One region of the Streptomyces sp. NPDC024017 genome, then DNA from elsewhere that is predicted to be linked to it. Evidence: riboswitches for the same ligand, from Rfam matches in the RefSeq annotation. Region 1 holds a riboswitch; the other holds the start of a gene.
The links. A riboswitch is a leader RNA that binds a small molecule or an ion and turns the genes downstream of it on or off. The one in region 1 is predicted to bind cobalamin.

Region 1 (5,297 bases):
GTCGTCCGGCGTCAGCCGGTCGTAGGGGACGCCCGACGGCGTGACCAGGACGGTCTCCCCGACGCGCACCGAGACGTTGCCGGACGTGCCGACGACGAGTCCGTCCGCGACCGTCCGGCGGGCCGTGGCGACGAGGTCCTCCCAGGCGCGCGCCTCCTCGGGGCGGGAGCTCCTGCGCCGCGGCTCCCCCGCACCCGGTTCGCCCTCCCGTACGTCCCTCGTGCCCCGGTCGTCTCCTCGCTGCTCAGCCATACCGCGATCCTGCCAGGGAGTGGCTCAACGCGCCGCCGCGCGGGGCCACTTCAGGCCGGAAGCCGACCGCCCGTAAAGGCGTCTTCCGGCACAAAGCCCGGCGGATCTCTCGTGGCCGGAGATCTTCGGGTATTCAACGATCTTCCAGTACGCTCTGGGAGATTTGCCGTGCACGTCGCCATTCCGGGGGGAAGCACATGGCCCGTGACCGCACACCGACCCGACGCCGCGGCCGCTTACTGGCGGCATCAGCGGCGGCACTCGCCCTGGGCGGGACCGCACTCGCCGAGGTTCCGGCCTCGGCGGCGAGCCGCCCCGAGGGGCACGACGTCTCGTCCCACCAGAAGAACGTCGACTGGCGGAGCGCGAAGGCGAAGGGCGCCCGGTTCGTCTACGTCAAGGCGACCGAGTCCACCACCTACCGCAACCCCTACTTCGACCGGCAGTTCAACGACTCGCGCGCGGCGGGCCTGGTGCGCGGCGCCTACCACTTCGCGCTGCCGGACCGGTCCTCGGGCCGGGCGCAGGCGGCGCACTTCGTACGCAACGGCGGCGGCTGGACGGCGGACGGCTGGACGCTGCCGCCCGCGCTCGACATCGAATACAACCCGTACGACAAGAAGCACAAGTGCTACGGCCTGAGCAGGGCGGGGATGGTCGGCTGGATCGCGTCGTTCAGCGACGAGATCAAGCGGATCACCGGCCGCCGCCCGGTGATCTACACGACGACCCACTGGTGGAACACGTGCACGGGCGGCAGTCGCGCCTTCGCCGCAGGCCACGACCTGTGGATCGCCCGCTACGACGCGGCGGGCCCGGGGGCGCTGCCGGCCGGCTGGTCCTCCTGGACCTTCTGGCAGTTCGACAACGGCGGCGGGGCCCTGCCGGGTGACCAGAATCTCTTCAACGGGTCACTCGATCGACTGAAGCGCTTCGCGCGAGGCGCCTAGCCGCCGGGGCGCCGGGCCGCCGCTCCGGGGCGGAACGAGGACCCCCCGTTGCAGTCACCCCTGCGCCCCTCCCAGTTCATCTTCCGTTCACTCAGGTTGCCTACGTTCGTCGCGCCAACGACCTCGAACGATTGCCTGGGTAAATGGAAAGCTTCTCGCTGATCCTCGCGATTGTGGTGGTAACCGCACTCGCGTTCGATTTCACGAACGGTTTCCACGACACCGCGAACGCGATGGCCACGACCATTTCCACGGGCGCCATGAAGCCCAAGGTCGCGGTGGCCATGTCCGCGGTCCTCAACCTGGTCGGCGCCTTCCTGTCCGTCGAAGTCGCCAACACGATCTCCAAAGGCCTCGTCGACGAGGCCGGCATCCGCCCCGAGGTCATCTTCGCCGCCTTGGTCGGCGCGATCCTCTGGAACCTGCTGACCTGGCTGGTCGGACTGCCGTCCAGCTCCTCCCACGCCCTCATGGGCGGTCTCATCGGTGCCACGATCGCCTCGGCGGGCGTCGGCGCGGTGCACGGTGACGTGCTGGTCACCAAGGTGCTGATCCCGGCGATCGCCGCCCCGCTGGTCGCGGGCATCGCGGCGATGCTGGCCACGCGGCTGACGTACTCCCTCGGCAGGAAGGCCGACGGCGAGGCCTCCAAGAAGGGCTACCGGTCCGGCCAGATCGCCTCCGCGGGCCTGGTCTCCCTGGCGCACGGCACGAACGACGCGCAGAAGACGATGGGTGTCATCACCCTCGCCCTGGTCGCCGGCGGCGCCGTCGCCCCCGACTCCGACCCGCCCATGTGGGTCATCCTCTCCGCGGGCATCGCGATCGCGCTGGGCACGTACCTGGGTGGCTGGCGCATCATCCGCACCATGGGCAAGGGCCTGACCGACCTTCAGCCGCAGCAGGGCTTCGCCGCCCAGACCTCCGCGGCCACGGTCATCCTGGCCTCCTCCCACATCGGTTTCTCCCTGTCCACCACCCACTCCGTGTCCGGCTCGGTGATGGGCGCGGGGCTCGGCCGCAAGGGCGGTGTCGTCCGCTGGTCGACCGCGACGCGCATGTTCGTCGCGTGGGGCCTGACGCTGCCGGCGGCCGCGCTGGTGGCCGCGCTCGCCGAGTACGTCACCGGTTTCGGCAACTGGGGCACCGCGGTGGTGGCCGTCTTCCTCGTCGCCTCCAGCGCGGCGATCTGGAAGCTGTCCCGGCGTGAGGTCGTCGACCACACCAACGTCAACGACACCGACGAGGCGGAGCCGGCCGGTGTGGTGACCACGGCGATGGCCGCGGTGACACCGCCCCCGGCGGGTGGTACGGCTGCGGCGTCGGAGGACCCGGTCCCCGCGTTCCCGTCGCAGGCCACCGCCGAGCGCACGCCGACCACGACCACCACGGTCTGACCCCGCCCACCGGTAACAAGGAAGAATCTCTGAGATGAAGATCGACTGGGCGGCCCTCGGCTCCGTGTTCGGCGTCAGCCTCGTGGTCACCGTGGCTCTCGTGGGCCTGTTCACCCTCGGCATCACCGGCCTGTCCCGCCGCGAGCGGGCGGTGGCCCAGGGCGGGTCCGCGGGCCTCGCGGTCACCGGTGCGTACGCGTGCTTCGCGGCGTGTGCGGCGGCTGTCGGGTACGGGATCTACCTGATCGTGGCCTGACGGCCCGATCGCACATCGTCCGCCGGGCGGCATGGGACCTCAAGTCCTGTGCCGCCCGGTCGTCGTGTGTGCGCAGGGGTCGATGTGGGGTTCTCCACACTCTCCCCTCGCAGGTCAACGGCAAGTTGACGGCGGTTCCCGGCCGTGGTGGACTGCCGGGGCCAGTACGGCGGCAGGAGAGGAAGCCGGTGCAAGTCCGGCGCGGTCCCGCCACTGTCACCGGGGTAGCAATCCCCGGGAGCCAGGAACTCTCACCGCCGGTCTCGTCGAACCAGGGCGTGGACACCCTGAGTGAGGACATATATCGCCATGCGCGGCTGCCGATCGAGGTTCAACACCCCACCCCTGCCCGCCCTCCTGGCCGGCTGAGCCCATGGGTGCCGGTCGCGTCTTCGCGTACGGCGCCGCCGCCGGTCTGATCGGTGACCTGCTGCTCGGTGATCCTCGCCGGGGGCATCCGGTCGCCGCGTTCGGGCGGGCCGCGGGTGCCGTGGAGCGGGTGTTGTGGCGGGACCACCGCGGGTGGGGCGCGCTGCACACCGTCGTGTGTACGTCGGGGGCCGTCGCCCTCGGTTCCGTCGCCGCGCGTGCCGTGCGGACGTCCGCCGTCGCCTCCGTCGCGCTGACCGGTGCCGCCACCTGGGCCGTCGTCGGGGGGACTTCGCTGGCCCGGGAGGCCCAGGCCATCGGGCGTGCCCTGGAGGCCGGGGACGTCGAGGCGGCCCGGGCCCGGCTGCCGCATCTGTGCGGGCGGGATCCGCAGGCCCTCGATGCCGACGGCATGGCCCGGGCCGTGGTCGAGTCCGTCGCCGAGAACACCTCCGACGCGGTGGTGGGGGCGCTGGTGTGGGGGGCCGTCGGCGGGGTGCCGGGGCTGCTCGGGTTCCGGGCGGTCAACACCCTGGACGCCATGGTCGGGCACAAGTCGGCCCGCTACCGCCGGTACGGGTGGGCTTCCGCGCGGCTGGACGATGTCGCGGGGTGGCCGGGAGCGCGGCTGACCGCCGTCCTCGCCGTCCTGGCCGGGCCGGATCCGCGGGGGGCCGTCCGGGCCTGGCGGGCCGACGCGGCGCAGCATCCGAGTCCCAACGCCGGTCCTGTGGAGGCCTCGTTCGCGGGGGCGCTCGGGGTGCGGCTCGGCGGGACGCTCTCGTACGGCGGGCGGGTGGAGCACCGGCCCGTGCTGAACACGCAGGGGCGTGCCGTCGGCACGCACGACGTCGCACGGGCCGTGCGGCTGTCGAGGCGCGTCACCTGGCTCGCGCTCGGGGTGTGCGCCGGTGCGCGGTTGCTCAAGAGTGCGCGGTTGCTGAAGAGGGGGAAATGACATGAGCGGTGGGCTTCTCGTCGCCGGTACCACCTCCGACGCCGGCAAGAGCGTCGTGACGGCCGGGATCTGCCGGTGGCTGGTGCGGCAGGGCGTCAAGGTCGCGCCCTTCAAGGCGCAGAACATGTCCCTGAACTCCTTCGTGACGAAGGAGGGCGCCGAGATCGGCCGGGCGCAGGCCATGCAGGCGCAGGCCTGCCGGGTCGAGCCGACCGCGCTGATGAATCCCGTGCTCCTCAAGCCCGGTGGCGAGCAGAGCAGTCAGGTCGTGCTGCTGGGCAAGCCGGTCGGGGAGCTGAGCGCGCGCGGGTACCACGGCGGGCGGCAGCAGAAGCTGCTGGGGACGGTGCTGGACTGTCTGGAGCAGTTGCGGGGCACGTATGACGCGGTGATCTGTGAGGGGGCCGGTTCTCCCGCCGAGATCAATCTGCGGCGGACGGACATCGTGAACATGGGGATCGCCCGTAACGCCGGGCTGCCCGTGCTCGTCGTCGGCGACATCGACCGGGGCGGTGTGTTCGCCTCGTTCTTCGGGACGGTGGCGCTGCTGTCGCCCGAGGACCAGGAGTGTGTCGCCGGGTTCCTCGTCAACAAGTTCCGCGGGGACGTCTCCCTGCTGGAGCCGGGCCTGGACATGCTGCACGGGCTCACCGGGCGGCGTACGTACGGCGTGCTGCCCTTCCGGCACGGCCTCGGGATCGACGAGGAGGACGGGCTGCGGGTCTCCCTGCGGGGAGCGGTCCGGGAGTCCGTCGTCGCCCCGCCGGTCGGCGAGGACGTGCTGCGCGTCGCGGTCTGTGCCGTGCCGCTCATGTCCAACTTCACCGACGTGGACGCCCTGGCCGCCGAACCGGGCGTCGTGGTGCGGTTCGTGGACCGGCCGGAGGAACTGTCCGACGCCGACCTCGTCGTCGTGCCCGGCACCCGCGGGACGGTCCGTGCGCTGGAGTGGCTGCGCGAGCGGGGGCTCGCCGACGCCCTGGCCCGCAGGGCCGCCGAGCAGCGGCCGGTCCTCGGCATCTGCGGCGGTTTCCAGATCCTCGGCGAGCACATCGAGGACGACGTCGAGAGCCGCCGGGGCCACGTCGACGGGCTCGGGATCCTGCCCGTGCGGG
Region 2 (5,297 bases), on a different contig from region 1:
CTGGCCGCGCACACCTCCTCCCTGCTGCGGCAGGAGCGTGCGACCACTCATCTGACGGCCACCCGCGCGCTGGGGGCCGGCCGCTGGTACCTGCTCCGGCACGAACTGCTGCCCGCCGTCCTGCCCCCGGTCGCCCGGCACGCCCTGCTCCGGCTCCCGAGCATCGCACTGAGCCTCGCCGCGCTCGGCTTCCTCGGCCTGGGCGCCCAGCCGCCGTCCCCCGAGTGGGGCCTGCTGCTCGCCGAGAACCAGCCGTACGCCGAGCGCGCCCCGTGGGCCGTCCTGTCCCCGGCCGCCGTGCTCGCGCTGCTCGGGGCGCTCGCGGTGACGGCCGCGGGCGGCGTACGGCTGCCGCGGCGGCGCAAACGGCCCGAGGGCCCGGCCGAACCGCCTGAGGACCGGCTCACGCCTGCCCCGCGGCAGCGACTTGACCGCCCCCACGCCCTCCTGACTCCCGTGCCCGCCTCACAGACAGAAGAACGATGACCCACCTCGTCTCCCGGGTGCTGGCCCGCAAGGCCGCCCGTACCTCCGACGCCGGGACACCGAAGTCCCCGCGCGAGAGCACCTGGCGCCTCGGCAAGGAACTCTCGCCGCTGCTGCGGCTGCTGATCCTCACCCAGCTCGCCTTCAACATCGGCTTCTACGCCGTCCTGCCGTTCCTCGCCGGGCATCTCGGCACCGCGATCGGCATGGCGGGCTGGCTGGTCGGGTTCGTGCTGGGGCTGCGCACCTTCAGCCAGCAGGGGCTGTTCGTGGTCGGCGGCTGGCTCGTCGACCGGTTCGGGGTGCGGCCGGTCGTGCTGGCCGGCTGCGTGCTGCGGATCGCCGGGTTCGTGTGGCTCGGGTACGCGGAGGCGAGCTGGGCCGTGATCGGGGCGGTGCTGGTGATCGGATTCGCCGCCGCGCTGTTCTCCCCCGCCGTGGAGTCCGAGGTGGCCCGCCAGGCGGTCGTGTGGGAGGAGAACGGGCACGGCTCGCGCACCCGTGTCCTCGCCCTGTTCAGCGTGGCGGGCCAGGTCGGGGCGTTCGTCGGGCCGCTGCTCGGCGCGCTGCTGCTGGCCGTCGACTTCCGCACCGCGTGCCTCGCCGGTGCCTGGGTCTTCGTGCTCGTCCTCGCCGGGCACCTGTGGCTGATGCCGCAGCACATCCCCGGCCGGGTCCGCGTCCGGGAGCGGGGCGGGGCCCGCGCCCTGCTGCGCAACCGCCGCTTCCTCGCCCTGTGCTGTGCCTACGGCGCCTATCTGCTCGCCTACAACCAGCTCTATCTGGCCCTGCCGGACGAGGTGCAGCGCGCGGCGGGCTCCCAGGCTCCGTTGTCCTGGCTCTTCGCGCTCTCCTCGGTGCTGGTGGTGTTCACCCAGCTGCCGGTGACCCGCTGGGCGGGCGACCGGCTCGATCTGCGCCGCTCCATGACCGCGGGGCTGCTGCTGATCGCGTCCGGTTTCGCGGTGGTGGCCGCGGCACGGCCGGCCGGCTGGACCGGCACCGCCGGGCTGCTGCCCGCCGCGGGCTTCGTGATCTTGCTCACCGTGGGGCAGATGCTGGTCGTGCCCGCCGCCCGCGCCTGGGTGCCCGACCTCGCCGAGGAGGGCCGGCTCGGCCTCTACATGGGTGCGTTGTCGTCGGTGTCCGGCCTGATCGTCCTCGCCGGCAGCGCGGCCACCGGCTCCCTGCTCGACCTGGGCCTGCCCGCCGCCGTGCCGTGGCTGGTCCTCGCGGCCGTAACGGCCCTGTCGGTGGCTGTGCTGCCGCGCCGTGAGAAGGGGGCGGGGGCGGCGGCCTGAAACGGCGTCGGCGCCCCGCGGCAACCGGGCGCACGGGAGTGTCACCCCGGCGGGCGACCTCTTCGCTCCGGGATTTCCGAGTCGGCACCCGTCGAGGACACCGCCGCGGAGATCGGTGGTCACGCGGCGCCAGTATCCTGGGTCGGCTGCGGCACCCCCACCAATCCCCGTGCAGAAGCGGGGAGTTCGGCCTGCGGCGACGACCTTCCCACACGCATGAGACGAGGACGAGTGCTGCTAGCGGGCCGCTACCGGCTGGATGTTGAGATCGGGCGCGGTGGAATGGGAGAGGTCTGGCGTGCGTACGACGAGACGCTCGCCAGAGCGGTGGCCGTCAAGCTGCTGCTCCCCCAGGACACCGATGCCACGGCGGCCTCCCGGTTCCGTCTGGAGGCTCAGACCGCCGGGCGTCTCAACCACCCCAACGTGGTCGGTGTCCTGGACTTCGGCGAGTACGACAACCGGCTGTACCTGGTGATGGAGCTGGTCGAGGGCGACAGTCTCGCCCGGGTGCTGTCCGGCTCCGGTGCGCTCCCCGCCGAGCGGGTGGCCACGCTCGCCGCGCAGGCCGCCGCGGGGCTCGCGGCGGCGCACGGGCAGGGCATCGTGCACCGGGACGTCAAACCCGCCAACCTGCTGCTGGACGCGGGCGGCACACTGAAGATCGGCGACTTCGGCATCGCGCGGTTCCTAGACGACCCGGGCGCCGCGCTCACCGCCACCGGCCAGATCGTCGGCACCGGCCTCTACCTCGCGCCCGAGCGGGCCCTGGGCAAGCCCGCCGGGCCCGCCTCCGACATGTACTCCCTGGGCTGCGTGCTCTACCAGCTCCTCAGCGGCCGCCCGCCGTTCGAGGCCGACACCGCCGTCGCCCTCCTCCACCAGCATCTCGACTCGGCCCCCGTGCCGCCTCGCGAACTCGGAGTCTCGGGACTGCCGCCGGCGTTCGAGAACTACCTGCTCGGTCTGCTCGCCAAGCAGCCCGAGGACCGGCCCACTGCCCAGCAGGCCGCCGCGTGGTTCGCCGGAGGCGCCTGGCGGGGCCTGCCCGAGCCGCTGCCGGAGGTCTCGGGGCCGCTGCGGCCGGCGACCACGTCCGCGGCGATGCCGGCCGGGCCGGGCCCGTACGCGGCCGCCGACACCAGCCACCCGACCACGTATGCACTGCCCGCGACCCCGGGGCACCGCAGCGCGGCCCGGGCGGCCCAGGCGGGGCGTTCGGGCCGCTCCCGCGGGCGCGGCGGCGTCCGCAGCCGGTCGAGACTGGCCGCGACGGCCGCCGCCGCGGCACTCTTCCTCGCCGCGATGCTCCTCGGCATGCGCTGGTTCTCGCCCGACACGACCGCGGAGGGCACGGAACCCGACGCGTCCCCGTCCGCGAGCAGCCCCGCCGCCACACCGTCCGCCGGCTCCCCCTCTCCCCTGGCCTCCGGCCCGGCGGCAAACCCGGCAGCCGCCACCACGCCGACCACCGGCACCGTGGCGGATGTCACTCCGTCCACGCCCGCTTCCCCGACTCCTCCCGCGCCCGCGCCGAGCGCCGCGACTCCGACGGCGGAAGCAGGCGACGGCCAACCGGAGCAGCCGAAGCCGGAGAAGCCGCACGAGGCCGGAAACGGCGGGGAGAGCGACGACGGAGACGACGGCGGCGACGACTGACCCGGCCCGGATGTCGCGCGACGGCGCCCCGCCCCGGAGCACGTGGATCAGCCGGGGGATGCGCCGGTGTGCGAGTGGGCGCCCCCTCGCGCGCCCCTCGGGTGGCTTGTCATCGCCCTTACCCCGGCCTTATTGTCACCAGGCCTTGGTGAACGGGAAATCCGGTGTGATGCCGGTGCGGCCCTCGCCACTGTGAATCGGGAAGTCCGGCTCCGGCCCTCACGGGCAGCCACTGGGTCCTTGCGACCCGGGAAGGCGGAGTCCGGGCGGTGGTACCCGTCAGCCAGGAGACCGGCCAAGGCGCGTCAACCATCCACGAGGTGCTGGAGAGGGTCTGCTGAGCCATGCACATTGCCGAGGGTTTCCTTCCTCCGGCGCACGCGGTCGCCTGGGGCGTCGCGTCGGCGCCGTTCGTCGTCCACGGGGTCCGGTCGCTCACCCGTGAAGTGCGCGAGCACCCCGAGAGCACCCTGCTCCTCGGTGCGTCCGGCGCCTTCACCTTCGTCCTGTCCGCCCTGAAACTGCCGTCCGTCACCGGCAGTTGCTCGCACCCCACCGGCACGGGCCTCGGAGCCATCCTGTTCCGGCCGCCCATCATGGCGGTGCTGGGCACCATCACCCTGCTCTTCCAGGCGCTGCTGCTCGCGCACGGCGGCCTGACCACGCTCGGCGCCAACGTCTTCTCGATGGCGATCGTCGGCCCCTGGGCCGGATACGCCGTCTACAAACTGCTGCGGCGCTACGACGCGCCGCTGATGGTCGCGGTGTTCTGCGGCGCGTTCGTAGCCGACCTGTCCACCTACTGCGTCACCAGCGTGCAGTTGGCGCTCGCGTTCCCCGACCCGGGCAGCGGATTCCTGGGCGCGCTCGGCAAGTTCGGTTCCATCTTCGCCATCACCCAGATCCCGCTCGCGGTGAGCGAGGGCCTGCTGACCGTGCTCGTGATGCGGCTGCTGGTGCAGTCCAGCAAGGGCGAACTGACCCGGCTGGGCGTGCTCCTCGCCAAGCAGCAGTCCCGGACCGAGACCGAGGCGGTGGCCCGATGAGCAGGAACACGAAGATCAACCTGTTGCTGCTGCTCGTCGTGGCCGCGCTGGCCGTACTGCCGCTCGCGCTCGGTCTCGGCGACCACAAGAAGGAGCCGTTCACGGGCTCCGACGGTGAGGCGGAGTCCGCGATCACCGAGATCGAGCCGGACTACGAGCCGTGGTTCTCCCCGCTGTACGAACCGCCGTCCGGGGAGATCGAGTCGGCCCTGTTCTCCCTCCAGGCGGCTCTCGGCGCCGGCGTCCTCGCCTACTACTTCGGCCTGCACCGAGGCCGCCGGCAGGGAGAGCAGCGGGCGCTGGAGCGGGAGGCCGAGAGCGCGCTCGCCGGTGACGCCGGGAAGTCCCCCGCCGAACGGGACTGATCGCGCGTGCTGCCGATCGACGCGGCGGCGCACAGCAGTCGCTGGCGCCGCCGCCATCCCGTGGACAAGGCCGTGCTCGGGCTCGGCCTCACCGTGCTCGCGATCTCTCTGCCGCCCTGGCCGGGCGCGGCCCTGGTGCTCCTGACGGCCCTGGTGGTGCTGCTGGGGCCGGCCGGTGTGCCCGGGCGGCGGCTCTGGCGGGCCTATCGGGTGCCGCTGGGCTTCTGCGTGACCGGCGCGGTCACGCTGCTCGTCCAGGTGGGCGGCCCCGGGGGGTTCGTCTCCCTCGCCGGTGACGGGCCGTTGCGGGCCGGGGAGTTGCTGCTGCGCACCTCGGCGGCGTCCCTGGGCGTACTGCTGTTCGCCTTCACCACGCCCATGTCCGACCTGCTGCCCCGCCTGGTCCGGGCCGGGATTCCCGCCCCGGTCGTCGACGTCGC

Region 2: linked by a shared signal. The riboswitch ahead of AB0G20_RS25365 (energy-coupling factor ABC transporter permease) and the one ahead of AB0G20_RS34650 (cobalamin biosynthesis protein) in region 1 are both predicted to bind cobalamin.

Annotation. Positions count from the first base shown of each region.
Region 1 covers NZ_JBEZYZ010000016.1:55,847-61,143, forward strand. The annotation lists gene AB0G20_RS34630 (class II aldolase/adducin family protein) at 1-252, opposite strand, end outside; gene AB0G20_RS34635 (lysozyme) at 450-1,202, shown strand; gene AB0G20_RS34640 (inorganic phosphate transporter) at 1,346-2,599, shown strand; gene AB0G20_RS34645 (hypothetical protein) at 2,634-2,855, shown strand; cobalamin riboswitch at 2,971-3,129, shown strand; gene AB0G20_RS34650 (cobalamin biosynthesis protein) at 3,229-4,182, shown strand; gene AB0G20_RS34655 (cobyric acid synthase) at 4,184-5,297, shown strand, end outside.
Region 2 covers NZ_JBEZYZ010000009.1:236,671-241,967, reverse strand. The annotation lists gene AB0G20_RS25380 (ABC transporter permease subunit) at 1-486, shown strand, start outside; gene AB0G20_RS25375 (MFS transporter) at 483-1,787, shown strand; gene AB0G20_RS25370 (serine/threonine-protein kinase) at 2,004-3,446, shown strand; cobalamin riboswitch at 3,576-3,761, shown strand; gene AB0G20_RS25365 (energy-coupling factor ABC transporter permease) at 3,791-4,492, shown strand; gene AB0G20_RS25360 (energy-coupling factor ABC transporter substrate-binding protein) at 4,489-4,857, shown strand; gene cbiQ (cobalt ECF transporter T component CbiQ) at 4,864-5,297, shown strand, end outside.